Regions from separate parts of the Paenibacillus dendritiformis genome, predicted to be linked through region 4. Evidence: riboswitches for the same ligand, from Rfam matches in the RefSeq annotation. Region 4 holds a riboswitch; each other region holds the start of a gene.
The links. Region 4 has a riboswitch for thiamine pyrophosphate ahead of L6439_RS26445 (ABC transporter substrate-binding protein). Riboswitches for the same ligand answer to the same signal wherever they lie in the genome.
Positions count from the first base shown of each region.

Region 1: it holds a riboswitch for thiamine pyrophosphate, as region 4 does, so the genes downstream of both, L6439_RS04665 (ECF transporter S component) here and L6439_RS26445 (ABC transporter substrate-binding protein) in region 4, are expected to answer to the same signal.
Region 2: it holds a riboswitch for thiamine pyrophosphate, as region 4 does, so the genes downstream of both, tenA (thiaminase II) here and L6439_RS26445 (ABC transporter substrate-binding protein) in region 4, are expected to answer to the same signal.
Region 3: it holds a riboswitch for thiamine pyrophosphate, as region 4 does, so the genes downstream of both, L6439_RS27220 (YkoF family thiamine/hydroxymethylpyrimidine-binding protein) here and L6439_RS26445 (ABC transporter substrate-binding protein) in region 4, are expected to answer to the same signal.

Region 1 is NZ_AP025344.1:1,077,961-1,085,210, reverse strand. It holds gene L6439_RS04685 (winged helix-turn-helix domain-containing protein) at 1-233, shown strand, start outside; gene L6439_RS04680 (MFS transporter) at 267-1,583, shown strand; gene L6439_RS04675 (energy-coupling factor transporter transmembrane component T family protein) at 1,621-2,412, opposite strand; gene L6439_RS04670 (ABC transporter ATP-binding protein) at 2,409-3,950, opposite strand; gene L6439_RS04665 (ECF transporter S component) at 4,015-4,611, opposite strand; TPP riboswitch at 4,707-4,818, opposite strand; gene L6439_RS04660 (ABC transporter ATP-binding protein) at 4,969-6,681, opposite strand; gene fabF (beta-ketoacyl-ACP synthase II) at 7,229-7,250, opposite strand, start outside.
Region 2 is NZ_AP025344.1:6,457,704-6,464,953, reverse strand. It holds gene rpoE (DNA-directed RNA polymerase subunit delta) at 1-67, opposite strand, end outside; gene L6439_RS28750 (S8 family peptidase) at 455-1,609, shown strand; gene L6439_RS28745 (hypothetical protein) at 2,410-2,748, shown strand; gene tenA (thiaminase II) at 2,855-3,553, opposite strand; TPP riboswitch at 3,685-3,789, opposite strand; gene cstA (carbon starvation protein CstA) at 3,907-5,703, opposite strand; gene L6439_RS28730 (LytR/AlgR family response regulator transcription factor) at 5,901-6,656, opposite strand; gene L6439_RS28725 (sensor histidine kinase) at 6,650-7,250, opposite strand, start outside.
Region 3 is NZ_AP025344.1:6,133,063-6,140,312, forward strand. It holds gene L6439_RS29400 (protein kinase domain-containing protein) at 1-1,767, opposite strand, end outside; TPP riboswitch at 1,938-2,045, shown strand; gene L6439_RS27220 (YkoF family thiamine/hydroxymethylpyrimidine-binding protein) at 2,173-2,769, shown strand; gene L6439_RS27225 (ECF transporter S component) at 2,802-3,374, shown strand; gene L6439_RS27230 (ABC transporter ATP-binding protein) at 3,371-5,206, shown strand; gene L6439_RS27235 (energy-coupling factor transporter transmembrane component T family protein) at 5,124-5,912, shown strand; gene L6439_RS29575 (GyrI-like domain-containing protein) at 5,977-6,678, opposite strand; gene L6439_RS27250 (GyrI-like domain-containing protein) at 6,788-7,250, shown strand, end outside.
Region 4 is NZ_AP025344.1:5,950,311-5,957,560, forward strand. It holds gene L6439_RS26430 (MDR family MFS transporter) at 1-289, opposite strand, end outside; gene L6439_RS26435 (ABC transporter ATP-binding protein) at 557-1,423, opposite strand; gene L6439_RS26440 (ABC transporter permease) at 1,437-2,201, opposite strand; gene L6439_RS26445 (ABC transporter substrate-binding protein) at 2,454-3,485, opposite strand; TPP riboswitch at 3,825-3,937, opposite strand; gene L6439_RS26450 (hypothetical protein) at 4,095-4,358, shown strand; gene L6439_RS26455 (queuosine precursor transporter) at 4,609-5,337, opposite strand; gene L6439_RS26460 (ABC transporter substrate-binding protein) at 5,614-6,975, opposite strand; gene L6439_RS26465 (carbohydrate ABC transporter permease) at 7,088-7,250, opposite strand, start outside.

The DNA.
Region 1 (7,250 bases), 1.7 Mb from region 4:
GCTCGGAAGGCGCTCAATTCAACGACCCGGCGCTGGCGCAAGATCTGGATGACGCATCCCGTACCCTGCTCAGCCTCCGCTTGTATCTATCGCCTGTTCAGCGGGAGGAACTTGTGTCCGAGTTCCGTTCTTTTCTGGAACATTGGGTGCAGAAGACGGCGGACAATCATGAAGACAATAGTCAGGAGTTCGCGATTGGCGTGAAAGTGGTGTCAACGGAGCAGGAGTCTTGATTGGCGTCCGAGTGCCATAACGGAGGGATTGTATTGGACATTTTTCAAAACCGGAATTTCACGCTTATGTTCGCGGGGCGCATCCTGACGAACATCGGAGACAGCCTCTATGCCGTGGCAGCGATGTGGCTTGTGTATGACTTGGGCGGTTCCACGCTGTACACGGGGCTGGCCGGATTTTTATCCCTTATTCCCAGACTGATTCAGCTTCTGTCCGGGCCCATCATCGACCGTCTCCCTATTCGGAGCATTCTCGTATACACCCAGTTCCTGCAGGGCATTTTGCTGCTCATCGTTCCCCTGGCATCGTATATCGGATTTTTGAGCGTTGGCCTGGTGCTCACCATTACGCCGATATTATCCGCATGCAATATGTGGGTCTATCCCGCGCAATTGTCAGCGCTGCCCAGATTGGTAGAGAAGAAGCATCTCACCCAGGGCAATTCCTTGTTCTCGATTGCCTATCAGGGCATGGAAGTGGCCTGCAATGCATTGTCAGGCGCGCTAATCGTTCTGCTCGGGGCGCTCTCGCTGTATCTCTGGAATTCGGTCGGCTTCTTCATTGGAGCCCTTCTCTTCGCGCAGATTCGGATTCCCCCATCCGAAGAGGCTTCCGCAACCGATGAAAGACATCTGCGCACGGAGCCGAAGCCAGCCTCTCATCCAGTGAAAAAGTATCTATCCGACATGCGGGAAGGCATCCGGCTTCTGGTGGGCACGCCCCTCTCCCGGCTTCTCTTCGGGGTCATCGCTATTAATGCCGCCGGCGGAGCGACCTTCAGTCTCCTGCCGGCTTTTAGCAGCCAGATTGGAGGCCCCGGCATCTATGGCATCCTGCTGACGGCGCAAGCGCTCTGCAGTCTGATCGGCGCCATATGCTCGCCTTATTTGAAGCTGGAGCGCCTTCGGCTTGGCTTCCTGTACTCCATCGCCTATCTGTCATGCGGGATCTTATGGTCATTGAGCGTATTCAGCCCCTGGGCCTGGCTTACCGTTCTCCTCTACGGCTTGGCTTGGCTCCCCGGCGGAGCCGTCAATGTCCTGATCAACACCGTGATCCAAAAAGGCGTGCCGCAGCGCCAATTGGGCGTTGTCTTCGCGGCGGCTTCCGGGTTAAGCGGAATCGCCTCCCCGATCGGAAGCCTGCTCGGCGGCAGCCTCGGCACGCTGCTGCCCAGCGCCGCAGTCATCGCTTCCTGCGGATTGGCCGTGGCGGCCGTCGGGCTCTACTGGTCGCTCGATTCCGTCTCACGGAGCTTGCCGGCCACCGATGCGATGAAGGAGGGGTTCTTCGCGGGCCGCAATCCATCCCTCCGGATGGAACGACAGCAGTCAGATCTCCAAGGGTAGCCGGCCGTTGCATGGGCAGCGAGCGGGAGGCCCGCTCTCAGCCCAGTCCCCACCCGACAAGCGGAACCCGGATCGCCATATAATACGCTGCCGCCACCAGTCCAAGCATCGCGAGCGTGAAGCCGATGTCGGAACGGGTATATCTCGTTACATAGTAATATGTGCGCGCCCTGCCCATCTGGAACCGCTTCGCTTCCATGGCGACGGCGACGCGCTGGGCCCGGCGGATGCTCTGCGCCAGCAGCGGCAGCGCGTAGTTCCGCAGCCGCTCGTACATGCCCTTGATTCCCTTGGCATAGCGCACGCCCCGCACGGTCAGCGCATCGGATCGCGTGCGGATGTCGTCCCAGACCGCAGGAAGCATCCGAATCGAGGCGATGAAGCTGTAGGCGTATTTGGCGGGAAGCCGGAACTGCTGCATCAAGGCGTAGAAGAGCTGAATCGGCTTCGTCGTCAAGGCGAAGGCCAGTCCCAGCATGCCAAAGGTCAGCGTCTTGCAGCCCAGCAACAGACCGCGGTAGAAGCTCTCCTCGGAGATGCGAATCAGCCCCCACGACCACCAGATATGTTCGCCTTTGCCGAACAAGATCATCGTCGAAGCGGAAGAGATGAACAAGAACAGGAACGGCAGCGTAATCAGCAGCACCTTCTTCCGGGAATGGCCGCTGAACAGAAACAGCAGCAGCGTATAGGCAATCAACTGGTTCAAAGCAAAATCGAATTGCCTGTTCAACAAGGTGACAAGAAGCAGCAGCACGAAGACGAACAGCTTATAGGCCGGGTTGACGCGATGCAGCCAGGTCTCGGTTTCCGGTATCAGCAGATTCATGTAAGCTGCGCCTCCCGTTCCCCGATCGTGTCCAGGACCGTAAGACTGCCCCGTTCGACCCGCCACACGCGATCGGCATAATAACGTACAATATTCAGATCGTGCGTCACCATCACGATGGCCGTCCCTGCCGCCCGCAGACGCTCCAGCTTATCCAGGATCGCGAACGTGTTCCTCGCGTCTTGGCCGAACGTCGGCTCGTCAAGCAGCAGCACCGGATGCTCCCGCACGACGGCGGTGGCGACGCTGAGGCGGCGCTTTTGCCCCATCGACAGATGATACGGATGCCGGTCGGATCCCATATCGAGATCGAAGGCCGCCATCAAGGCCGTCACCTGACGCTCGACCTCCGCGGCAGGCCATTCCGCCAGCCGCAAGCCGTAAGCCAGTTCCTCGTAGACGGAATCGGTCAGGAACTGCATCTCCGGGTTCTGGAAGACGAAGGCCAGCTCCTCTGGCGGTTCCGGCCGGGCCGGCCGGAACCAGCCGCGCTTCTTCGGCTCCGGGACCGGACGTCCCCCGATAGCATAGGAGCCGCTGGCGCGAAGCAGCCGCATCAGGGACAGCAGCAGCGTGCTCTTGCCCGCCCCGTTCGGGCCCGTGACGGCAATCCATTCGCCCGGATAGACATCGGCCGCCTCGACGGAGATTGCCTCGGCCTCTCCCCGGTACCCGGAGAACCCGCGCAAGGCGATGATCGGGTCCTCCCGAAGAGAGGACGCCGCTTCGGCCTGGCGCTGACGCCGCTTGGCGCCCGCGATGGCGCGGTACGACTCCGACTTCACGTGATCCCGCCACACATCCGGATACCAGATGCCGTATTCGAGCAGCTTCTCCTTGTGCATCGTGAAAATAGCCCCCGGCTCGCCATCTGCCATAATGCGGCCCTCGCCGTCGAACAGCACGACCCGATCGACGATATCGGCGACCAGATCCAGCTTATGCTCCACGATCAGCAGCGTATGCGATCCGGCAATGTCCTTCACCGTATCCCAGATTTGCTTCGTCCCTTCCGGATCGAGCAGAGCCGAAGGCTCGTCCAGGAACAGCACCTCCGGCTCCAACAGCAGGACGGAGGCGAGCGCGAGCCGCTGCTTCATGCCCTGCGACAGCGCCGCAATCGGCGTATGCAGATTATCCAGCCGCAACCCGACCCGCTCCAATATGCTTCTTATGCGCGGCTCCATCTGCTCCCGCGGCACCGACAGATTCTCCAGGACGAATGCCAATTCCTCATCGACGTACGGCATGCAGAATTGGGTATCCGGATCCTGGAATACGAAGGCCCAGCTATCCGGGAGCTGCCTCCGCTCATATTTGAGCGGCACTTCGACCGAGTCCGGCATAATGCCGCTCAGCACCTGCAGCAGCGTAGATTTGCCGCAGCCGCTCGGTCCGAGCAGCAGCACCTTCTCCCCCGCCGCAATGGAGAAGGAGAGGTCCTTGAACAGCAAGGACGCCTCTCCCGGGAATTTCAATCTCAGATTTGTAATCGCGGCCCTGGTTGAGGCCGCTTGTTCTTGTGTCAATCCCAACACCCCATCGTTCATGTGCCATGATAACCGGCCGGCGGGCCTGACCGCCAGCCGGTGTCCTGCGCGCCTACCGGTCCAGGGCCGCGTATTCTTCTTTCGCGACCGGCCGGATCGACCTGGTCACCCCGGTCGCTTCCAGCGCGCGCATCAGGAAGTAAGCGAAGATGCCGGCGAACGTGAAGGCGCTGATGACGCGCAGTCCGTATTTCAGCACAAGCATCCATGTCTCGTAATTGGCATAGCCGTATCCGAGATCGAGGAGGAACGAGCCGGCAGCCGACATGATTCCGGCCGCTCCGGCGATCGCTAATCCTCCCCGGCGGTAACGCGCCAAGGCGAAGACGAGCTCGGCCGCCAAGCCTTGCACGAATCCGTACATGATCGTCTCCAGCCCCCATCCCGACCCGAGCAGGGCCGACAGATTGGCTGCGGCCAGACTGGCAATGAGCGCGACGCCCGGCTTGCGGATGAGCAAGTAGGCGAACGGCCCGGCCATGAACCACATGCCGTAAGTCAATTGCCCCGCCTGCGGGAACAGCGGCTTCACGATGCTGTACACGCTATCCCACAGCTTGAAGATAACGCCGAAGACGACCCCGATCATGACGGTAATGAGAATGTCCTGGAATCGCAATCCTTTCTTTTCACTTGCCTGTTCTTGCATTGCTACCCTCTCCCTTATCTCATGGTTCATACAAAAAAACCGTCTGGAACCCAGACGGTAGAGTAAGCCGATGATCATCCTGCAGGCATGATCGCACGACAAATACAAGATTTCTCTACGCTGGCATTATCCAGATCAGATTAACGGTCCGTAGCGGTATACTGGCTACTATCTCAGCCTGACTCCTCAAGCACCCGAATTTGTATGAATATGTAATCGCCCCTATAATACCGCATTCCCGATTGGTTGGCAATGGCGGATGGGCGAGAGGCGAAGAAGAAGCGGTCCTTATCTTCGCCGCCATCCCTTCTGTAGAGTCACCATAACCCGTGCCTGTCATGCCGGCCAAGACGAGCGTTATGCCCCGAACTGGGCCTGATGCAGCCGGCTGTAGCTTCCTCCCAGCGCCAGCAGCTCGTCATGCCGCCCCTGCTCGGCAATGCCGTCCTCATTGACGACGATGATCCGGTCCGCATGCTTGATCGTAGCCAGGCGATGGGCGATGATCAGCGTCGTCCGGCCGGCCGCCAGTTCAGCCAGCGACTGCTGGATGGCCGCTTCGGTCTCGGTGTCGAGCGCCGACGTCGCCTCGTCCAGAATCAGAATCGGCGGATTCTTGAGGAACATGCGGGCGATAGCCAGCCGCTGCTTCTGCCCGCCGGACAGCTTCACGCCCCGCTCGCCCACGACCGTGTCCAGCCCGAGCGGCTGCGAACGGATGAACTCCTCCAGCCGCGCCCGGCGCGCGGCCTCCATAATCTCCTCCTCGCTGGCATCGAGCTTCCCGTAGGCAATGTTCTCGCGCAATGTACCCGCGAACAGGAACACATCCTGCTGCACGATCCCGATCTGGCGGCGCAGCGATGCAAGCGTCATCTCCCGCGTATCGATGCCGTCGATCGTGATGCGTCCCGCCTCGGCGTCATAGAAGCGCGGCAGCAGGCTGCAGAGCGTCGTCTTGCCTGCCCCGGAAGGCCCGACGAACGCGACCGTCTCTCCTGCCGCAATCGTCAGGTCAATATTCTCGAGCACCGGGGGAAGGCCGTCATAGCCGAAGGTGACGCCTTCATAGCGGATATCGCCGCGCAGATGGGCCACCTCAATCGCATCGGGCGCATCCTTGACATCCGGTTCCGTATCGAGGATTTGCAGGTAGCGCTTGAAGCCCGCGATCCCTTTCGGATAGCTCTCGATGACAGCGTTGATCTTGTCGATCGGCTTGAAGAACACGTTCGTCAGCAGAATGAAGCCGACCAGCTCGCCATAGGACAACTCCCCCCGAATGACGAACCAAGCCCCGCAGATGAGCACAAAGACGGTCACGAGCCGCATCAGCATATAGCTCACCGACGAGTTAAGCGCCATAATCCGGTAGGCGATCAGCTTCGTCGAGCGGAAGCGCTGGTTATTGACCGCGAAGCGTTCCCGCTCGAAGCCTTCGTTCGCGAATGCCTGCACGACGCGGATCCCGCCGAACGTGTCTTCGACCCGTCCGTTGAAATCCGCGATGTCGGTGAACATCCGGTGGTTCGCCCGGGTCATCCGCTTGTTGCAGACGACGAGCCAGATGAGGAACGGAATGATCGCGAACGTGAGACAAGCCAGCTTCCAGTTGATGGTGAGCATCAGCACGAACGAGCCAATCAGCGTCATCACCGCGATGAAGACATCCTCGGGACCATGATGAGCCATCTCGCCAATCTCGAACAAATCATTGCTCATGCGTGACATCAGGTGGCCCGTCTTGTTGTTGTCGAAAAAGCGGAACGAGAGCTTCTGAATATGATCGAACAGCTTTTTGCGCATGTCGGTCTCGATGTTGATGCCGAGCATATGACCCCAATAGGTAACGATATACTGCAGCCCCATATTAAGCAGATAGAGCGCCAGCAGCCCGGCGCAGGCCCAGACGATAAGCGGCCAGTCATTGCTCGGCAGCAGCTTGTCCACCACCTGATTGACCGCGATCGGAAATCCCAGCTCCAGCAGCCCCGCGATCACCGCGCAGCCGAAGTCCAGGAGGAACAAATATTTGTACGGCTTGTAATAAGCAAAAAAACGGCGAAGCATGAAAGTACCTCATTTCTCGAATAAAATCGCTCTGCCGCTTCCAGGGCCGGATCAGCATCGTTCTCGCGCAGGACTATCACAATGCGAAAAGTCCACCGGGGCACCATCGCCTCCAATGGACTCTGCACTTGCCGAATGTGTTCCCATGTCCCATGTTTCCATAACCAATGCTGCGGCTTGCGCACCCGCGCTTAACGCGTGGCGGCATCGCTCCATAGACAACCCTATTCTACAAAAATAATGAAATTCCTTCTCCCGGCCGAAAATCACGGGAAACCGGCAGCGCACCTATCCCTGGGTTCCCGCAGCGCGATCACCCCGATCCATCACACACAGCCCCTTGAACATATTGATCCGAAAGGGGAATAGCGAGCTTGTCCGGCGTGTGGAGCGTTGAGGCCAAAAAGCGCACCATTCCCAATTGGTAACCGGAATGAATGCGCTCTTTATCGTATTGATTACTCCGCATACCGCGCAGACAGGAGCCGCCAACCGGCCGCTTTATGCCCTAACGGTTGGCTGAGCCGATACGCTCGGCCGCCAGCCGCTACGCCTCGTAAGCTTGCAAG
Region 2 (7,250 bases), 510 kb from region 4:
CAATATCCACCATCGGCATTTCTTGCACTTTGTCGGGATCCAACTTCAATTCCAACGGGGTGCTCATAAGGACACATCCTCTCTCAAAGGTTCAAACGGATAACTACGATCATATCCAGTTTCACACCTAAGTAAAACCGATTTTCCATGAAAAAGCAAGTTTTCGCGGCGCGGACAAAAAAATGCCACATGTCTGTCTCCCTTCGCTTCCATTGAGAGAAAAAAGAAACGCGAAGGGCATCCCTTCGCGTTCGACTGTATCCGCACCACAGAGAGGTTTACACCTCGTCTACCGTGTGCAAAGCCCTTCGCCGGCTCTTCTTCATCCTATGTCCGCAGCCGCCTTTTGACACGGGAGAAGGCCTAACTTTCGCAAAAAAGGCAGCTACCCCAGTCCACCCTCCTCCCCTTGGCATACGATACCCCACAAGGAATTGTCGGGAGGGACTCGACATTGGATATGACGGCCTTATTGCACAGGTTGCTTCAAGATATGTCCTTCAGCGAACGGCCTCCAGCGAAGAAGTTGATTCGCTTCCATCGGCCGAAGCGGTTCGCCGCATTCAGCGAGGCGCTCCGCACGCTTCGCCGGGATCGGCTGGAGCTCCAGCATCTCCGCGAACTTCCGCTCATCCGCGCCTGGAGCTGCCCGGTTCCCGAATCGGTTGCACAGCTGCTGTCACGGTATCCGAACGAGTTCACGATAGAGGACGACGCGTTGATCGCGATTCAGGCCGCTTCCCACAGGCCGGTCTCCTGGGAACGGGGGATTCCGTGGGGCGTGCGGCAGATCAAGGCTCCGCAGGCATGGGGAATGACCACAGGCCACCGCGTGCACATTGGCGTAATCGACACCGGGGCCGATTACCGCCATCCCGATCTCCGCCAGTCGCTGATGCGGGGAGTCAACTTCGTTCACCGCGGCATGCCGCCGTATGATGACAACGGTCATGGGACCCATATTGCGGGCACGATAGCTGCGGCCAATCAAATGTACGGCATTATCGGCGTGGCTCCCCGCGCCTTAATCCATCCCGTGAAATCATTTGATGAGAATGGGGCCGCTTATGTGTCTGATATTATCAATGGTATTGAATGGTGCGTCCGCAACGGGATGCACATCATTAATATGAGCTTCGGCATGAAATCCCGCAGCAAGTCGCTGCTGCAAGCGGTGACCCAGGCCTATCAATCCGGGGTCACCGTCGTCGCTTCATCCGGGAACGACGCGAAGCGCAAATCCATCGACTACCCGGCCCGCTATCCCCAGACGATCTCGGTCGGAGCGACCGATCGCATGCGGCGGATTGCGCCGTTCAGCAACCGGGGGCAATTCGTCGATATTTACGCCCCCGGGGAGAAGATCGTCTCCTCCTGGATTAAGGGGAAGTATCACGAGATGAGCGGCACCTCGATGGCCACCTCGCATATCAGCGGCGCGATCGCGCTTCTGCTTGCCATGCGGCCGCGCTTGAAGCCGGGCGAGATCAAGGCCCTGCTCCGGCGGACAGCGAACCCGGTTCGCGGGCGCAAGACCCGCAACCTCCAAGCCAAGCCGCCGGGCGAGGTAGATGTGATGCGGCTGCTGAAGGAAGCCGAGCGGCTGTAGCGGTCGCCGGGGCGTATCCCGGCGCGGGCCGGAAGCGGCTGGGAATGGGCTGTGCGCATGAATCGTCCCCACCGGAATGATGGACGGCCAAGTGCGCCGCCCGATCCGCGCTCCCCGCGAACGGGCCCCAGGAGGGCTATTCCCGTTCCGGCGAGGCAGTAACGTCCGAGGCTGTGGAACGTTGGACTTCCGCTCTGCGCAATGCCGGGCCTCTGCTCTGCTGAGCACTGGACTTCCGCTCTGCGGGAATGCCGCAGCGTTCCTCGGAACCGGGTCACAGGCTCGGATCTCCATACAATGATGCAAAACTGCAGCTTTGTCCCCCGTTGCCGCGTCTTGCAAAAGAAAATCCGGCAAATATACAACAATCACCGGGGAATTTCTGCTCAAACCCGAATTTTGTCGGGAAAATGATGTACATTTGCAGGAATGATGCTCAAACAGGCCCCGATCCGAGGCAGAATCCTGCATTATACAGGCGGTTGGAAAACCCCTGTTTTTTGTGAAGGGGTGGAGAAGGTCCATTTTCCTCATCCAAACTTTGGCTCTTAGAGCGTTTTAAATCGATTTTTTTCTACCGGGAGAAGAGATCCACATCACAGGTGAAAAGTCCCATAGACTACTCAATGGCCTGATTTTACGGGATCCAACCGACCGCGTCGGATGCTGGGGACATCATCGCCTTCAGGAAGCATTATCGGCCTGCTGGAAGCATTATCCGGCCTGCTGGAAGCATCGTTGCCTCCTGGGGCTTGGACGTGCGGAGGAAATTGCTGCTATTTTACAGGAATTTCGGCTTAATGAGTCCACATCCCGAGGAATTGCTGCAAATCTGCATCATTTTAGGCCCTTTTGCTTCAAGCCGAAGCGAAACGGGTGAAATTCCTGTAATTTTGCAGGATTCCGTTTCTGGAAAAGTCGTCCATATCGAATTGCTGTATTTCTGCAGGATTTCGCTTACCGAATCGGCGTGTCTAGAGAAATCGTGGAGTTTTGCGGATTTCGCCTGCCGGATGGGCGTGTCCAGGGAAATGGTACAGTTTTCGTCCGGTAGAAATGTCCATTTTCCTGTTCAAAACTTCTTTCTCAACAGCCTGATTATAGCAGGAATTCGGCGTTCCACCACGGCGATGACCTGAATTCACTTCCTTTGCTTGGTGACGACCGTATTCGTCATATTATAGACGAGGGAGCGCCGTCCCTTGATGCCTCTTGATGATATGGGGAGCGGCTGCCCCCTTGGATTCACGCCCGCACCGCTTCCGCTTCCGTGACAGGCGCCGGCCAGTCCTCCAGCCTATAGGCCATGTCCCAGAACAGATATTCCAGCCGGCAGCTGGTCAGAAAATGCTCCTCCAGCTGCCGCTTCCGGGCGGCGGACAATGACTCCGCCCATCCATCAAGCAGTCCGCGAAGCTGCATCGTTATCCCGCTCTCCCGATCTCCATAAAAATGCATCCAATCATAGAACGGATGGGACGAATCCGGCTTCACTTCCTCGAGCAGCCTGCGGCCGATCTCGGTATACGTCCAAGGGCAGGGCAGCAGTGCCGCCACGATATCTTCCCGCGTTCCTCCATGGGCAACCGTCAGCATATGGTTGACATAGTGATTCGCCGACGGGGCCAGAGGGAAGCCTTGCAATTCTTCGTACGTCACCCCGGCGACGTCGCAAAAATTTTGATGCGGGTGCGTCTCGCTGTCCAGAATAAACGAGATTTGCTCGTTAAATAGAGCCATCGCGGCGCGGTGGTCGCATTTGGAGATCGCAATCCCGTATACCCGGATAAAAGCGTTCAAGTATTCAAAATCCTGCTTGACATAGTGAATGAGCTGTTCCTTCGCCAACGTCCCTTCCGCAATGCCCCGAACGAACGGGTGGGCAAAAATCGCCGCAAAAATCGGATCCGCCGTACGCCGGAGTTCTTCGGTAAAACAGGCCATACTCAGCACCTCCGCCTCATTTTCGATGAAATCCAACTGAAGGGCGCCCGGCGCAGCCATACGAAAAAGCCGCCCCGAAATGGAGCGGCTTCGTCAAGTCATCTTGAAAACAGAGCTTTAACTCGAACCTGTGAAGGCCGTCTCCACTTCCCTACGCCGGTATTAACCGGATCAGGTTCAAAGGGTCCAAGCGTCTCTTGTCTCAGCCGCCTTGCGCGGCTCCCCCAGCGGATTTCGTATAAAGTTCATTGTCACGTCTTACTTTAGCTTTGATTGCCAATCTTGTCAAACTATTCTTCCCGATTTACTGCCCGCTCGATGAAGCCCCTGCCGGACCAGCGATCCTGAACCGTTTATGTGACGCTAATCGGTTCGAGCTTCGCCCGCGGCCCGTTCCACAGTTCGATCCACTTCTTGATGGCGGATACCATGATGACGATGCCGAGCACCAGCATAATGATGGACAGCACGGCGTTCAATACGCTGTACCCGGAAGCGGACGGGTTCAGATACACGTTCTTGACCATCCAGTAACCGGCATAGTTAACCGTGACGAACAAGTAAGCGAGCGGAATGAGACAGGTCAGCATGTATCTCCGCTTATCCGCGATGTTCAGAATGACCGTCGCGCCGATGATGAGCCCAATCGATGCCATCAGCTGATTCGAGACGCCGAAGAGCGCCCAGACGGAGCCGATATCGCCCGAGTACAGCAGATATCCCCACATCAGACAGGCCAAGGCGCTGGCGAAGATGGAGCCGGGCACCCAATCGACCTGCTTCAGCGGCTTGTAGATGTCGCCGAAGAAATCTTGAATCAGATAGCGGGCCACCCGCGTGCCGGCGTCAATCGCCGTCAGAATGAAGACCGCCTCGAACATGATCACGAACTGGAAAAAGTAGGACGATAAGTGGCTGAACCACGGAATTTTGGTGAAAATGTACGTCATGCCGACGGCCAAGGTGACGGCTCCGCCGGTCCGCCCTTCGAGATCGAGGCCGATCTGCTGCGCCAGCTCCGGCAGATGCACGGTAGACATTCCGAGTGTCTTGAATACTTCCGGCGCCGAATTAATCGCGAAATAATCGGCCGGCTGGAGCGCCGCTGCCGCAATAAGCGCCATAATTCCTACCAGCGATTCGACAAGCATCGCCCCGAAGCCGACGACCTTGATGTCGCTCCAGCGGTTAATCATCTTCGGCGTCGTGCCCGATCCGACGAAGGCATGGAAGCCGGATATGGCCCCGCAGGCGATGGTGATCGAGATGAACGGCCAGACCGGGCCGGCCAGTATCGGGCCGCCTCCGTTCACGAATTCCGTGAAGGCCGGGAACGGGATCGCCGGGTTGATAATGAAGACGCCGACGATAAGCGCGATGAAGACGCCGATTTTCATGAAGCTGCTCAAGTAGTCCCGCGGCGCCAGGAGCAGCCAGACGGGCAGGGCCGCCGCGAAGAACGCGTAGACAGGCAGCAGGATGGCCAGCGTCTTCGTATCCAGCGTCAGCCAGTCGCCAAGGACGGTTCCTTGGATCTGGGGTCCAAGAAATACGCCGGCCATGAGCAGAATGAAGCCGATGGTGGACGCAAGCTTCAGATTCCCCGTCTTCTTATAGAACAAGCCGACGCCCATCGCGATCGGAATCGTAATCCCGACGGCGAAGGTGCCCCATGGGTTATGATCCAATGCGTGAAGCACGACCATCGAGAGCCCGGCCATCGTGATGGTAATGATGAAGAGCATCGCCAGGCCGGTGCAGAAGCCGGCTACCGGACCGAGCTCGTCCTTCGCGACCTCGGATAGCGACTTCCCTTGCTTGCGCATGGAAGCGAACAAGACGACCGCATCATGCACCGCCCCGCCGATGACTGCGCCGATGAGAAGCCACAGCAGGCCGGGCAAATAACCGAACTGCGCCGCTAATATCGGGCCGACGAGCGGCCCGGCCGCCGCGATCGCGGCAAAATGGTGCCCGAAGGTGACCCATTTGTTGGTAGGGACATAATCTTTGCCGTCATTCAGTTCATGGGCCGGGGTCGGCTTGGAATCGTCCAGCTTCAGCACTTTGGCCGCCATGAACGTTCCGTACAGCCGGTACGCGATCATCAGGATGCATATCGATCCGATTACAATCGTTACCGCATTCATGTGTACCACTCCCTGCAATCGTTTTGGAGTCATCATACAATATGAAAGCTTGCCTGCTTCGTTTTCATGACAGAATGCGATAGATGCCGACTCAACTGCAAAAAGGCCCCCTCGAAATGCAAGCGATTGCACCCCGGGTCCGAACCCGCCGCCACCGCCATCGGGACAACCCGATCCGGCATCGGCAGATTCAGGCCTCATGTCATCCCGAGCAGCTGCTTCAGTTCCTTCATATAGGTGCGGCTGACTGGAATTCGGGATCCGTCCTGCATCCGAAGATGGCAGGTCGAATGGAACCACGGCTGAATCTCCACGATGCGATCCAGGTGGACGAGGAACGCCCGGTGGACGCGGACGATGGAAGGATGATTCAGCTTCCGCTCCAATTGGGTCAGCGATTCGCCGACCTTGTATTTCCGCTCCGTCGTCGCGATGACCGTCTTCCCGTCTTCGAACCCGAGATAGACGATATCGTTGACATGCAGCACGATAATCCGCTCGTCAACCGTGATGGCGAGACGCTCCTGCCGCTCCCGCTCCCCCGGCCCGCCCCGGGGGGCGGAGGCTGCCGAAGCCGGATAGGCCTCCCGTTCGCGCAGGCGAAGCAGCTTGCGGATGGTCTGCTGCACCCGCTGCTCGTCGAACGGCTTCAATATATAGTCGGCGGCGTTCAGCTCGAACGCCTTCAGCGCAAATTCATCATATGCCGTAGCGAACACGACATCGGGCGGCGTCTCCAGCTCCCGGAGCCGGCACGCAATATCGAGGCCGCTCTCCTCCTGCAGCTCAATATCGAGGAAGACCACATCCGGCTGCGCCGCAGCGACCCCCGCCAAGGCGTCCTCCGCCGCGTCGGCTTCGCCGACGACCTCCACCTGTCTTGTCCTTCTCAGCAAATAAATCAGCTCATCTCTTGCTAACGGCTCGTCATCGACGACAAAGGCCTTCAGCATGACGCTCCCCTCCATTCATGGAACTGAATCGGCACGGCGATCATCACGGTCGTCCCCTGCCCAGGCGCGCTGTCTATCCGGAAAGACGCCTGCTTCCCGTATATCTCGGACATCCGCTGCCGGATATTGTACAGCGCCGTTCCGGTGCCTTCCGCCGAATCGACGGCCTGATTGCCAAGCGCTCCCTGGATCTCCTTCGCTATCCCTTGGCCGTTGTCCCGGGTCAGCAGAATCATCCGGTCGCCTTCCCGGTACGCTTGCAGGATCACGCTCCCGCAGGGCGGAGCCGCGCCGCGGGGGAAAGCATGACGCACGGCGTTCTCGACGAGAGGCTGGAGCGTGAACGGCGGCACGAGCACATCCTCCAGCTCCGGATCGATATCGGTCGAGACGGTATACTTATCCGGGAAGCGGGCCTGCTCCAGGGACAAATACGCTTCCACATGCTCCAACTCTTTGTGAAGCGGGATGAGCATCGTCCGCGCGCCCTGCAGATTGCTGCGGAAAAAGATGCTGAGCTGCTGCAGCAGATCGCGGGCCTTCTCCGGATCGGTCCGGCACAGCACCGAGATCGTGTTGAAGGCATTAAAGAGG
Region 3 (7,250 bases), 180 kb from region 4:
GCGGCGATCGACCCCGAGCTTCTTGAACAGGTTTTTGATATGGGCCTTCACCGTCTCGGCCGACACCAGCAGTTCTTCGGCAATCTCCTTGTTCGAGAGGCTGCGGGCCAGCAGGCTGAGCACCTCCCGTTCGCGGGCGGTGAGCTCCTCCACCTTCGCCAGCCGCTGCAGCTCCTCCTTGGACGGCAGCTGCATTCTGCCCTGGGCTTCCGCCACGTACAGCAGCTGGCAAGCCAATGTGTGCAGCGTTCCCTGACGTCCCGGGACGAAGGCGTGCCGCGTCCGTCCATTGACCAGATACAGGCAGCCCCTCACCTGGTCATGAAGCCGAATCGGCAGCGCCAGCACAGAGGCCGGGCGGCCGGCCCTCTCTTCGGGCGCGAACGCCGCCGGCCCATGCGGCTTCGAACTGCCGGAGCGCTTCCCGCTCTCGGTGCGCAGCAGCATCGGCTCGCCCGCTTGAAGCGCAGCGCGGACAAGCTCCTCCGGCACGGCGCCGAACTCGCCCAGCGGACAAGGCCGGAATTCGCCGCACTCGCTCATCCCGTCCCTGTCCGTATCTATCGACGCTTCCGCGTAAGGCGTGCCCTGGCGCAAGACGATGAGATGCCCCTGCCCCGCTCCGGCCTGCATCAGAATCGTGGCGAGCAGCTTATCCGCCAGTCCGCGTCCGGCCCAACCCTCCGCGAAGCAGCGGGAGGACTGGACGACCGCCGCCAGATCCAGCGTCTGCGGATAGCCGCCGCCGTCATGCCCCGCGAACGGGCCGCTCAAGCCGAACAGCGGAGCGTCACCGGCCTGGCCAAGCGCAGGGTGCGGCAGGATAGGCCCCGGATCGTCAGGGTAGAGCGCTGTCACCGATAGCTGCCGCGCCGGCGCAGCCTGATCCCGCAACGTTCCCTCCGGCAGCTCCGATGCGTGGCTGTTCCGCCGCCCCTCCAGGCATTCCTCCAGCGCGACGCGCAGCGTGCGCGCATCCGGATAGCGCGCTTCCGGGTCCTTCTCCAGCAGCCTCATCACGATCTCCGCCAGCTCCGGGGGCAGGTCCGGCCTCCGTTCGATTAACGGCACGGGGCGCCGCGCCATATGCGCATGCGACCAGGCGAGCGCGTTGTCCGCCTCGAATGGCAGCTCTTCCGCCAGCAGTTCATACCAGGTCATGCCCAGGGAGTACAGATCCGAGTACGGGCCGAGATCGCAGTTCATGCGCCCGGTCTGCTCCGGGGACATATAGATCGGATTGCCCTCCAGCAGCGGGCGCTTCACCGGCTGTCCCCCATCCTGCCGCAGGAACAAGGCATATCCGAAGCCGGTCACATAGATTCGCTTCGTCACCATCTGCACAAGGAGCGTATCGGGCTTGAGATTGAGATGGAGCACCTGCTGCTGGTGGAGCGCCTCGATCATCCGGCATATGCCGATGCCGAGCTCCAGGAACTCGTTGAGCGATACGGATTGCATCTCGAAGTAGCGCCGCAAGGTTACCCCGTTCACCGGCTCATACTCCAGGATGAGGGCGTGGCCATGCGGCACGACCGTCACCGGCCGCAGGATGCCGTCGACAGGCACGCGAGCGGCGCCTTCGTATTCATGCAGCAGCTTCGCGTTCTCGATGATGGTGCGGCTGCCTTCCTTCACTACCTTGAGCAGGGCGGGCTGCTTCCGCTTCGCCGCATAGGCGTAACAGACGTACAGGTAAGGGTCCTCATATATAATTTTATCTGCTTCATATCCGGGAAGGTTCAGGCCGTGCGTCATTGAATTCATGAAGATTCCCTCGTATTCTCTCGATTCCAAGCGATGACATTTCTTTTCATTATACCGGAAGATGATCGGGAAGGACGATGAAAAAGCGCCTTTTCCCGAAAAGAGTCTTTACATTCAGGACGGTCCCGGTATAATGGGAAGCGTGAAAGAAGCAAAGCCAACCGCATATCCGTGAACACTAGGGGTGCTTGCTCGCAGGCTGAGAGACAGCGGATCGCTGTTAACCCTTACGACCCGAACTAGATAATACTAGCGTGGGGAAGTGTAGGCAGATTACGATGATTCGCGCCCGCCGAAGGAGGGTTTCCTTCCTGGCAGCCGTTCTTCCGTATGGCGAACCGCACTTCCCGGAAGTGCGGTTTTTTGCTGTTTTTCGATCATTCGCAGATACGGGAGGAATTCGCAATGAAAAAATCGATGTGCGGCACCGGCCAGATCGCCGGCTGCCGGTTCTCGCTCTATCCGATGAGCGATCGGTTCGTGGAGCTGATTCTCGGCGCCTTGGAGGCAACGGACCTGTCCAAAGTATGGTCGAAGACGGATGAGGTGAGCACCTGCGTCCGCGGCAAGACGGAGCATGTGTTCGACGTGGTGAAGTCAATCTTTCTCCACTGCGCCCGGTCGGGCGTTCATACCGTGCTGAATGCGACCTTTTCGGTCGGCTGCCCCGGCGACAGCGAAGCCGATTATTGCATGACAGAGGACGCCCATCGCCTGAATGAAGACCTCTCCCGCCTGATCTCGGTCCGGACGGATGCGCAGTTCTCGCTCTATCCGCTCGGCACGCCGGATTATATGGATACCATCTCTGACATTATCGGTCTTGCCCGGGAAGAAGGCACCTTCACCAAGGGGGTGCATTATGCGAGCGGGCTGCAGGGCGACGCGCATGACGTGTTCGCGACGCTGGAGCATGCCTTCGAGCGGGCGCGGACAAGCGACAGCGCTCATATCGTGCTGACGGCGAATATTTCGGCGCATAGCCCGAGCCGGAAGTCATGAACGCGGGAAGCGGAAGGGAGATCCATATACCGATGCAACGTTGGAAATTAAAAGATATCGTCATGCTCAGCTCGCTGTCTGTCGTCTTTGCCGTTGTCTATTTGCTGTTCTTCCAGGTCGGCAATATCCTGGTCGGCTTCATGGGGCCGATGGGCTACGAAGTCATCTTCGGCATCTGGTTCATCGTATCGATTATCGCCGCCACGATTCTGCGCAAGCCGGGCGCCGCCGTCATCTCGGAGACGGTGGCCGGCGTCGTCGAGGTGCTGATCGGCAACGCGGTCGGACCGATCCTGATCGTGTCCGCCCTCATTCAAGGGCTCGGCGCTGAAGCGGCCTTCGCGGCCACCCGCTACCGCAGCTACAGCCTGAGGACGCTGATGCTGGCCGGGGTCGGGGCGGCCCTGTTCAGCTTCGCGTGGGGCTACTTCCGCAGCGGCTTCGGCGCATACTCCGCCGGCCTCGTCATCGCGATGCTGGCCGTCCGCTGCGTCAGCGGGGCGCTCATCGCAGGGCTGCTCGGCCACGGCATCGCCCAGTCGCTGAAGCGGACCGGCGTGCTGCGCAGCTATCCAATCGCGAAGGAAGGCTCTCGCGCCGCATGAGCCGCGTGGATATGAGCCGCATGAGCGGGCGCGTGGCGGCGATCCAGGCCGAGGGGCTGACGCTCGCTCTCGAGGCGGGCGCGGATCCGATCCTGTGCGGCATCGACGTCCGCATCGGCGACGGGGAGACGGCGCTGCTGCTCGGGCCGAGCGGCTGCGGCAAGAGCTCGCTCGCCCTCTGCCTGGCCGGGCTGTACCCTCACGCCATCGACAGCGAGGTGCAGGGCCGGGTGCTGGTGTACGGGAAGCCGGTCAGCGAGCGGGCGGCGGGGAACGCGCCTTGGGCGGCCAGCATCGTGTTCCAGGATTTCGAGAGCCAATTCTGCCTGCTGCGGGTCGAGGAGGAGATCGCCTTCTGCCTGGAGAACCTCGGCTGTCCGCGGGAGGAGATGGACGGCCGCATCAGCGGGGCGCTGGCGGCGGTGGACCTCGCCCCCTGGCGCGAGGCGCCGATTCACGAGCTGTCCGGCGGCATGAAGCAGCGGCTGGCGCTGGCCTGCGCCATCGCGATGGAGACGCGCCTGCTCGTGCTCGACGAGCCGACATCGAATCTTGACCCGGCGTCCCGCAGACAGTTCGCGGCATACGTCCGCGAGCTCGCCCGGGCGCGCGGTCTGGCCGTGCTCGTCATCGAGCATCAGATCGACGAGTGGATCGGCCAGGCGGACCGGCTGCTCGTGATGGACGCCGCCGGCGCCATCGCTTACGACGGGCCGCCCGCCGCGTATTATGCCGGCGCGGCGCCGGAAGCGCCCGGCATCTGGCAGCCGGGTCCGCTCCGGCTGTACCGCGAGCTGAGGCGGCTTGTCCCGGGCGAGGAACCGCCGGCGAAGGCGGCGGTGTTGACGGAGCAGGACCTCGCCGCCGAGCTGGCCCGGTGGAGCGAGGCGGGCCGGGAGCGCGCGCTGCGGGCGCTCGCCGCGCCTTCCCCGTCCGGCTGCAGGGTAGCCGGAGTGCGGGCCGGAGGCGGACCCGCCCCTCTGCTGGAGGCGGAAGGCTTGCGCTTCCGGCGCGGCGGCCGCCCGGTGGCGGACGGGATCTCGCTGACCGTGCGCGCGGGAGAATGGGTCGCCATCGCCGGGCCGAACGGGGCGGGCAAATCGACGCTCGCCTCGCTGCTGGCCGGGCTCAACGAGCCGGAGGCCGGAATGGTCCGGCTGCAGGGACGGCCTCTCGGCGACTACACGGAGAAGGAGCTCCGGACCTGGATCGGCTACGTCTTCCAAAATCCGGAGCATCAATTCATTACCGATACGGTCGCCGATGAGCTTGCCTTCGGGCTCCGGCTGCAGGGCATTGCGCCGGCCGCGATCGAGCAGGCGGTTCAGGAAGCGCTGCGCCGCCTGCGGCTGGAGAATGCCGCCCAGGCGAGCCCGTTCTCGCTCAGCCAAGGCCAGAAGCGGCGGCTGAGCGTCGCTTCGGCGCTGACCGATGAGCAGAGGCTGCTCATCCTGGACGAGCCGACTTACGGCCAGGACGCCGACACGACCCGCGAGCTGATGGATATGCTCGGGGAACGGGTCCGGCGCGGGAACGCGGTTATCATGATTACGCATGATATGGAGCTGGCCTATGCGTATGCGGATCGCATCCTTGTCCTCCGGGACGGACGCGCAGCCTATGACGGACCGCCCGCCTCGCTGTGGGCGGACCATGCGGAGCTGGCGGCGGACTGCCAGCTGCTGCCGCCGCTCCGCTGCGCGGCAGCCGGCAGGGTGGCCGGGCCCATCGGGAACAGGAGGGAGAAGCATGCTGAGCTTGCAGGAATGGAATCCGAGCATGAAGGGATTGGCGGTCATCATTGCCGTTATTCTGTTGTCGCTGACCCTTGATCCGATCACGCCGCTGCTGGCGCTCATCTGGACCGCAGCGATGACATTCGCGCTTGGCCGCGTGCCGTGGAAGAAATGGCTGCTCGGCTTCGCTCCGTTCCTGATCATGAGTATCGGGTATGTATGGACGGCGCTATTGCTTTCGCGCGCAGCAGCGGACGGGGCTTCTGACGTGGTATGGGAGTGGGGAGCCTTCTCGGTAACGGCGGCAGCGCTGCATCAAGCGCTCTCGCTCGGACTGCGGGTGCTCATCTTCTCGGCGCTGTCGCTGCTGTTCATCCTGACGACGGACCCCGTCCGCTTCATGCTGAGCCTGATGCAGCAGTGCAGATTGTCGCCGAAGTGGGCATACGGCATCCTGGCAGGCTACCGCTTCCTCCCGTTCTTCCGGGAGGAGCTGCGGATTCTGCAGCATGCGCACCGCATGCGCGGCCTGGAACGGGAACGCGGCTGGCGGGGCCGGCTGCGCGCCATGAAGCGGTATGCCATCCCGCTCCTCGCCTCCGCTATCCGCAAGTCGGAGCGCGTCGCCGTCGCCATGCTCTCCAAAGGCTTCACCGGCAAGCGGGAGCGCCCCTATTACGTGCGCCTGCGGGTGACCTGGAAGGATTGGCTGCTCCTGCTGCTGCTCATCGGCGGCATCTGCGGATGCTATCTTTTGTCCTGGACAATCGGCTCGGTGAGGCTCTATCGGGGGGAATTGTAATCACTCCGCTGCGTTCCCGCTTCTAGGGACGCGGCGGCCATTCCCTCATCAACCAGCTTGCCGTTCAACGAATCGGGATGTAGATATCATATTGATTGTGGGGGGAGGAAGGCGCGAAGCGCTCATCGAACGACTCGATAATAAGCGCATCCCTATCCTGTTCATGCCCATTCTTCTCCAGCCAGCGGTAAATGGAATGATAGGTCGCATGAACGTGCGCCCGCTCTAAAGAGCCATAGTGCGTGAAAAGAGCATACATCCGCGCGGGTATGTGCAGTTGAATAAAATCGTCGGGAATCCGTTCAACATGTTCTACCTCTAAGGTGACATAATAGGTGAACTCTTTGTCCCGATTATGAGAGAGCCCGAGGCGTATGCTGGAATTGACGCATGGAATTTCCTCCTGGCGGCGCAGCAATTCAAGCCATAGCCTGGGCGCCAAAACCTCCACCTCGCCGAACGCCGTATAGGGAGCCGTAAATTCAAATCCCGAAACCAGGAAAGAAGGCTTACTGATCATCTTCCCTCTCACCTCGGTTTGCTTCCCGACCGGAATGGAGGGGACTTTCCGTTCCGGCAGCACCTGATACCCGCCATGTATCCCGCTCTCGGAGTATAAAGGCAGCCCCATGGCGCTTAACTCCTGCAGATAGCGCCACATCGTGCGATAAGACACGCCGAACTCATCCGCCAGCTCCTGTACCGTATACCTTTTTTTTGAATTCAGTTTCATCATCAGTTCGATTAACCGCCTGCTTTTTGCCACGTCCATCCCCTGCCGTCACTTTTTTTTGAACTATGACAGTTTTTGACCAAGTTTACTGCTAGCGTAAAGGAGAAAGAAAAAATGATCAAGCGGGGATGGTGTATGAACGATGGAAGGAAGTATTGTGACCAAAAAGGAGTTCAAAATAGCGGGAATGGGATGGACGGGCCCTTTTTCGGCTGCGCCTGAAATTCCGGGTCTGTGGCGGGCGTTCGCGGAACGCGTGCATGAGATTGAATACCGGATCCACCCCTTCCAATATGTCGCGGCTAGCCATGACCGCCCGACGGACTTTACGTATTATATCGGTATAGAGGTGTCTGATTGGGGTCGACTGCCCGATGGAATGATCGGCCTTACGATACCGACGCAACGGTACGCCCGCTTCACCTTCACAGGCCCCATGGCCCAAGTGTCCGATTTCTATGTGCGGTGCTTTGACTGGATAAGGCAGGAAGGCTATGAGAAAAACAAGGCCGTGCTCGGTCTCGAAAGCTATGATCAACGCTACCATCCCGCTGTTGACGATCCGGATCGGGTAACGAACGAGTTCGAGATCTATATCCCCCTCC
Region 4 (7,250 bases):
TGCTGTCTGCCGTCCCGCACAGCATGCTGCCGGCCAGGAAGACAAGCAGGCCGAAAATGTAAAACCGCTTGCGGCCGTACATATCGGACAGCTTGCCGAAGATCGGCATGCCGGCCATGGTCGCGACCATATACGCCGAGGTGACCCAGACGTACAGCTCGAAGCCTCCCAACTGGCCGACGATCGTCGGCATCGCTGTCGCCACGATCGTATTGTCCATCGCCGCCATCAGAATCCCGAGCAGCAGCGCGACCACCACCAAGCCCAAGTTGCTCTTTTGAGCCACCATAAATCATTTCCCTCCTTCTATGTACCGGACCAGCTCTGGAAGCCGGTCCTGATTCACCCGCAATGACCTCGCAGCCGAAGCCGGGATAACTTATTATATAGCGTCAACTTTCCATTTACCAGTAAAAGTTATTCGTCCGAATTTGCCATAAAAGATGGAAATTCACCCGCCGGAAAATCGGTTCCGGCCGCTGGAAAATGGGCCTGCTTCTCCCTGACTTCTCCCTGCATCGGCCAAAAAGGGACGGCTCTCGCCGTCCCTCTGCCCTTATTTGTCGAGTTCGCCCGTCTCCTGGCGCTGCGCCTCCCGTAGCAACCCGGCCAGCTCCCGCTTCAAGCGGAGGAAAGCTTCTTCCCCCGTCAGCGTGTCACGCCGCGGCCGCGGGAACGGCACAGCCACCTCCCGCAGCACGCGGGCAGGGCGGCTCGACAATACATAAATCGTATCGGAGAGCAGCAATGCTTCTTCGATGCTGTGGGTAATGAACAGCACCGAGCGGCGATGCTGTTCCCACAGGCCGATAAGCCAGCGCTGCATCTCGCTGCGGGTTAAGGCATCAAGCGCGCTGAACGGCTCGTCAAGCAGCATCAGCTCCTGCGGGCTCATCAGAGCGCGCAGGAACGCGACGCGCTGCTGCATGCCGCCGGACAGCTCGTGCGGAAATGCCCGCTCATAGCCGGACAAGCCGATCTTCGCCAGCCATTGGCGCGCTTCCGCGCGGGCCTCTTTCTTCGGCCGGCCGCCGATCTCTTGCGCCAGCATGACGTTCTGCTCCACCGTCCGCCACGGGAAGAGCGCCGGCTGCTGTGGCATGTAGCTGACATGCCCTGTCCGCCCAGCAGCCTCTTGCCCGTTCATCCGGATATGGCCGCCATCCGGGCGCAGGAGGCCGCCGATCAGATGGAACAAGGTGCTCTTCCCGGAACCGGAGGGGCCGATAATAGAGACGAATTGCCCCTGCTTCACCTGCAGCGACACCTGATCCAGCACCGGCAGCCGTCCTTCGCCGCGGCCGTTCGCCGCAGGATAGGACATGCTAACCCGATCCAGCTCCAGAGCGGGCGGCGGCGCGGCGGCCTCGGAGGCGGTCCCTCCCGTCGAATCGGCTGGATGAGCCGAAGCCGTTGCCTTCATTGCGGTTCCCCCCTCATTTATCATTCTCCTCGGGCCGCCAACGGATGCTTATCCGCTCCAGCAGGCGGATCGCTCCGAACATCGCCAGACTGAGCAGAATGATGACGACAATGCCGAGGAACATCCGGTCGACCCGGTAGGCCGCTTTTTGCAGCATCATATAATAGCCAATGCCCTGATCCGTTCCGAGCCATTCCGCGATAACCGCCCCCATCACACTATAGGTGGCCGCAATCTTCAAGCCCGAGAAGACGGAAGGCAGAGCATGCGGCAGCTCCAGCTTCCAGAACAGCTGCGACCGGGTCGCCCCCGTCATGCGCATATAATGAAGCATCGTCCGATCCGTCTGGGTCAGACCGTCCAGGGCGGCGACGCAGACCGGGAAAAAGCAGACGAGCGCAATGACGATCACCTTCGGCAGCAGGCCGAAGCCGAACCACAGCATCAGCAGCGGCAGCAGGGCGATCGTCGGCACGTTTTGGCTCAATATAATGAGCGGATAGATCGCGCGCTTCAGCCAGGGGAGCGGATGGAGCAGACAAGCCAGCGCGAGGCCGATTCCGGCTCCAGTCCCGAAGCCGACCAGCATCAGCTTCAGGGTAGCCAGCGCATGCAGCAGAATGCCGCTGCCGTTGGCCGCCGCTTCCCGCGCGATATCAAGCGGGCTCGGGAGCATCCATTTCTCCACATCGAACAGCATGACCCCAATCTGCCATGCCACGATGAACAGCAGCAGGGCCGCCGCGGGCGGTCCCGCCGTTGCAAGCCGTCTTTTCATCCCGCCGCCACCTTCCTGCGCGTTCCTGCCGCAGCTATGCGGTTCGTCCCCCTCATGCCAACTCCTCCTCTCGATGCTGATCCTGCTCTTGATGCTAATCCCCCTCTTGATGCTAATCCCGTCTTGATGCCGAGCCCGGCTCGAACCGTTCATCCCGGAGAGGGCAAACCCTTGCACGGATTATCGGCCCTCAAAATGATCTAACGCCATCATCGCCTGCCGTCATCGCCCGTTCCCTGAGCAGCGTCTGCCTCAGGCTTCAGGCAAGAACTCGTTCGTGAACGCCTTGTCGATATCGATCGGCTTCTCCATCAGCTTGTTCTGCAAAAGCCAGTTCGTATAGTTATCCCACACTTCCCGCTTCTGCTCTCCCCAGCGCGGCGCATCGTCGCGGTATTTCGGGCTGAGCCAGCGCTGGCTGGCCATAACCAGTTCCTTGTCCAGGTCAGGCACCTGCTTCAACATGATCCCGGCCGCCTGCTCCGGATTGTCGATCGCGAACTGATATCCCCGCGACACGGCCCGCATGAACGCCTTCACCAGCTCGGGATCGGACTCGATCAGCTTCTCGCTGGTCGCGATGACCGGAGTGTAGTAGTCGAGCGCATCCGAATATTGATTGACATACATCATATCGATCGGCTCGCTGCGCAGCTCAGCCTCAATGCCTGTCCACCCGTAGAAAATCCAAGCGAAATCAATATCCTTTTTGACCGCGGTGAAAAAGTCGGCGGAACCCATATTGATGTTCTTGATCTTGCCGTAGTCGGCGCCCTCCTGCTCCATGAGCGTCCGCAGCACCATTTCTTCCACCGGCGAGCCCCAGCCCCCGTACGTCTTGCCTTCGAAATCCTTGGGCGACGTAATGTGCTTGTCCTGCGGGGCGGCGAACCCGGACGTATTATGTTGAATGATGGCCGCCAAAGACACGATCGGCACATTCTGCGTGCGCGCCAGCGTAATGCTCTCTTGTACGCTGACCCCGAACTGCGCGGCGCCAGAGGCGATCATCGCGTCGGCTCCGCCTGTACCGGGCTGAATAATGTTCACCTTCAGCCCTTCCGCTTCGAAGTACCCCTCTTGCTGGGCGACATACACCCCGGTATGGTTCGTATTCGGCGTCCATTCCAGCACGAACGTAATCTCGCGCAGCTCCTTCGGCGCTTCAGCGCCCTGTGCTCCGCTTCCTTGCGTCGTCGGTGCGGAACCTCCTCCCGCGCAGGCGGTCAACATGAACATGAGCGCCAAGGCCAGTCCAAGCGCTCCTTTTTTTCGTGCACGCATGCTTCTCATCCTGATCTTCTTCCCCTTTCCGATTCGCCTGTCATTCAGGCGGTACACGGCCATGCTCCTTCTCTGGCATACGAACCGGCGGAGTCCCGGCACAACGGGCATCCTGCCGCAGCCCTTCCCTGATAAGCGCCCGCGCAAGCCATCGCGCGGATCTAAAAAAGCGCCCCTCATCGGGGCGCTTACGCTGTCCATTACCTAGGCGTGTGCATGGCGGCCGCTTGAACGGTACGTCGCGTTCCATGCAGAGCATTCCGCTTGCCCGCCCGCGCTGTGAACACGGATGCGGTGCATCGGACTTCTCCGACCGCAAAGGAACGCCTCCGCCGTCCGGCATGGCGCCATTCTCATTCCTACGCTGGCATTACCCAGATCAGGTGTAAGGGTCAGTATCTTCACGGGATACGATCTCAGCCGGCCCTATTCCAGCCCCCCTAGTATGCATATTCAGTTGCCGTTTCACATGCAATTATAGACCTCGTCCGCTCCCTTGTCCAGCCATGATGCGGCGCAGGATCCGCATATCTCCTGCCTTTCTTGTGACGAAGCACATAGCGATCTTCTTTCCGGTACGGGTAAGATGGCCTTGGGAGGGATGTCTTCATGAAAAAACGACTTGTATGGGTTGGGGCAACCGCGCTCGCCCTCATCTTCGGAACCGCGGTATATGCCTCTGGCAGCAACGACAGCGGCTTCGGCCAAATGCCCCCCCATATGAAGCAGATGCATCCGAATATGACCGATGCACAGGTTGAACAAATGGTTCAACACTGCCATGGAGCCGATCGCCAATCGGTCCGCAGCCAAGGCATGATGCGCGGGGGCATGATGCATAATCAAATGATGCAGAACGGACATGGGTACTGATCCCATCGATCACGACCGGGTGAAGCAAGGGGTTCCAGCCGCCAATCGGCGCAGGAACCCCTTTTTGTGGGAAACGGACGGCCCCCGCGCCTCGGACAACGTTCCATGTGAAACATGGCGCAATTTGTCAAAAATGCTCGGCCTACTTGTCACGGCGCTCCCGCCCGTACTGTATCCAATGCCGGCATTCATAAAAAAACGCCCGGCTCCGCATCTTGTCTGCGAAGCCGGACGGTATCGTGTACGCAAGTTATCGTCTGTCCATGCTGCCTTCCCTTGCGGCGGACGATTCCATTCCGGGCACGCGGAAGCTTCTCGCCCAATATAAAAACGGGGTGGACGCTACCGACAACAGCAGCTTGACGATATAGGTCGTCAGCAAAATTTGAAACCATACGTCCCATGGGTAATAACCGGCAAACGCGATCGTGCAGAAGACGAACGAGTCCGCCAATTGGCTGATTCCCGTGCTCCAGTTGCTGCGAATCCACAGCTGGCCCGACTTGGGAAAACGTTCCCGCAGCATGCTGAACAGCTTGACATCGAGAAATTGACTGACGAGATAGGCCGTCAGGCTCCCCGCGGCGACCCGCGGCATCAAGTCGAAAATATGCGCCAGCGACGCCTGTGCCCTCTGGGCAATCTCATCTCCTTGAGGAATGAAGGCAAGGGCCATCTGCATGATTATCGTTGTCATGATGAGCATGAAAAATCCGAACCAGACCGCGCGGCGCGCTTCCTTGGGTCCATATTTTTCGTTAAGAAGATCCGAGGTCATGAACAGGCTGGCATTTGCCGCATTGCCCAGCGTCATTACGATGCCGAACATCTCGATCGTCTTCCCGACCTGAATATTGGCGACGATGGTCATGACGCCGACCCAGGCGAACAAGCCGTTCTTGCCGAACAAGCGGTAACACAGCAGAAAAAAGCCGAAATTGGCAAGGACAAACAATATCCCCCATATGAAATTGAACATTCGGTACTCCCCCTAGTTTTGATTACGCGGGATGGTTGCGAACCGCGGTGTGATGGCACACAGGGGTATACTTTACCATAGACCAGGTCAATTGCCAATGCCAAAAACTCACTGTTTTCCTTTGCCGCTCTCCCCGGCGGCATGCCCGCGTTCTCGCAGAAAATGTTTGCCGACCAGGGGCGCCTAAGCGAAACTTGCGGGCACCCGGAAAAAGCACCTTCCCCAAAAATGCGGGGAGGTGCTTTTTCCGGGTGATGCTTCCCGGTCAGGCGTCCTTTATTTGCGCAGCAGCTTGTTCGCCTTGTCCGTCGCGGCCTGCAGCGCTCCATCCGGCGTCGCCTGGCCGAGGATGACCCGTTGGATCTCGGTCATAATAACCTCCTGCAATTCCTTATAGCCGGGCACCATCGGACGCGCCTTGCCATACTGCAGCTGATCGATCGCGACCTTGAAGTTCGGATCCTTGGCGAAGGCCTCCTTCAAGGTATCCGACTCCACCGCAGTCTTGCTGACCGGCATATAACCAGAGCCTTGCGACCAGCGTATCGTCTGCTCCGGAGCGGTCATCCACTGAATGAACTTCCACGCCGCCCGCTTCTTCTCCGTGGACGATGCCGCCAGCACGGCCAGATTCGCGCCGCCCGTCGGAGCGCCATAATCCTTGTTCGCCGGCAGAAAGGCGGTTCCGACCTCGAATCCGGCCGTCTCCTTCAAGCCCTTCAGATCGCCCGTCGACGTAAAGATCATGGCGACCTGCCCGTTGACGAAATCCTGCTTGGCTACGTCCCAAGCATTGTATTTCTCGCCCGGCGGATTCTTCATAATGCCTTCCTTGATCATGCGCGACCAGAATTCAAGCGGCGCTTTTCCCGCCTCGTTCAGCAGCGCAAGCTGCTTGTTGTCCTCGGTCAAGATGCTGCCCCCGCTCTGAAAGACAAGCGCTTCATAGAACCAGATGTCGATCGGCGTGGAGAAGCCGTAGCGCACCGTCTTCCCGCCCTCCTGCTTCGTCAGCTTGCGGGCGAATTCCTCCAGCTCCGTCCAAGTCTTCGGGCCTTCCGGGTTGAGACCCGCCTCCTTCAACAGCCCCTTGTTCAGATAGAGCAAGGGCGTCGAGCGGTTGAACGGGATGGCGTACAGCTCATCCTTCCAGTAGGAGTTGCCCATCAATCCGTCGATATAGTCCTTCTCCGCGCCTTGCGTATACGAGGACAGCGGCTCGATGACGCCCGCGTCCGCGAACGCCCCGACCGAAGCGACCTCGATCATCGTGACGTCGGGCTGGTTGCCGGCGGCAACGGCGGCCAGCACCTTGGAATGGTTCGTATAATAATCGCCTTGATAAGCCGGCCGAACGAATACTTCATCCTGAGACGCGTTGAAGTCCGCCGTCATCGCTTCAATCAGCTCGCCATTCGCTCCGCCCAGAGAATACCAGAACTGAATCTCTACCGGCGTGCCCGCAGCCGGTTCGGAAGCGATCTGGGCCGCCGGCGCCGGGGCGAGTCCCCCTGTCTGGGCGTCCGCCGCGCTTCCCGAGGATGTCCCCGCGGCCGTCCCGCCGCAGCCGGACAACAATGCCCCCGCCCCCATCATCATCGCCAGCACGGCTGACCGCATTCGCTTCTTGCGATACATATTCCAAATCATCCTTCTTCATCTCCTTCACGATGGATTGATGTGCGATTCATTAATGCTCGATCGATTGATGTACGATTTATTGATACGCGATTGAGTTAGACAAGAAGCTTTATTTGGTGCTGTACACGAAAGCCTGCATAATATGCCGCTGTGCCAGAACGAACAGCAGCAGCGCCGGAACGACGAGCATCAGATTGCCTGCCATCAGCACGTTCCACGCGCTGATGCCTTCCGTCTCCTTCAGCATCGCAATGCCCACTGGAAGTGTCCGC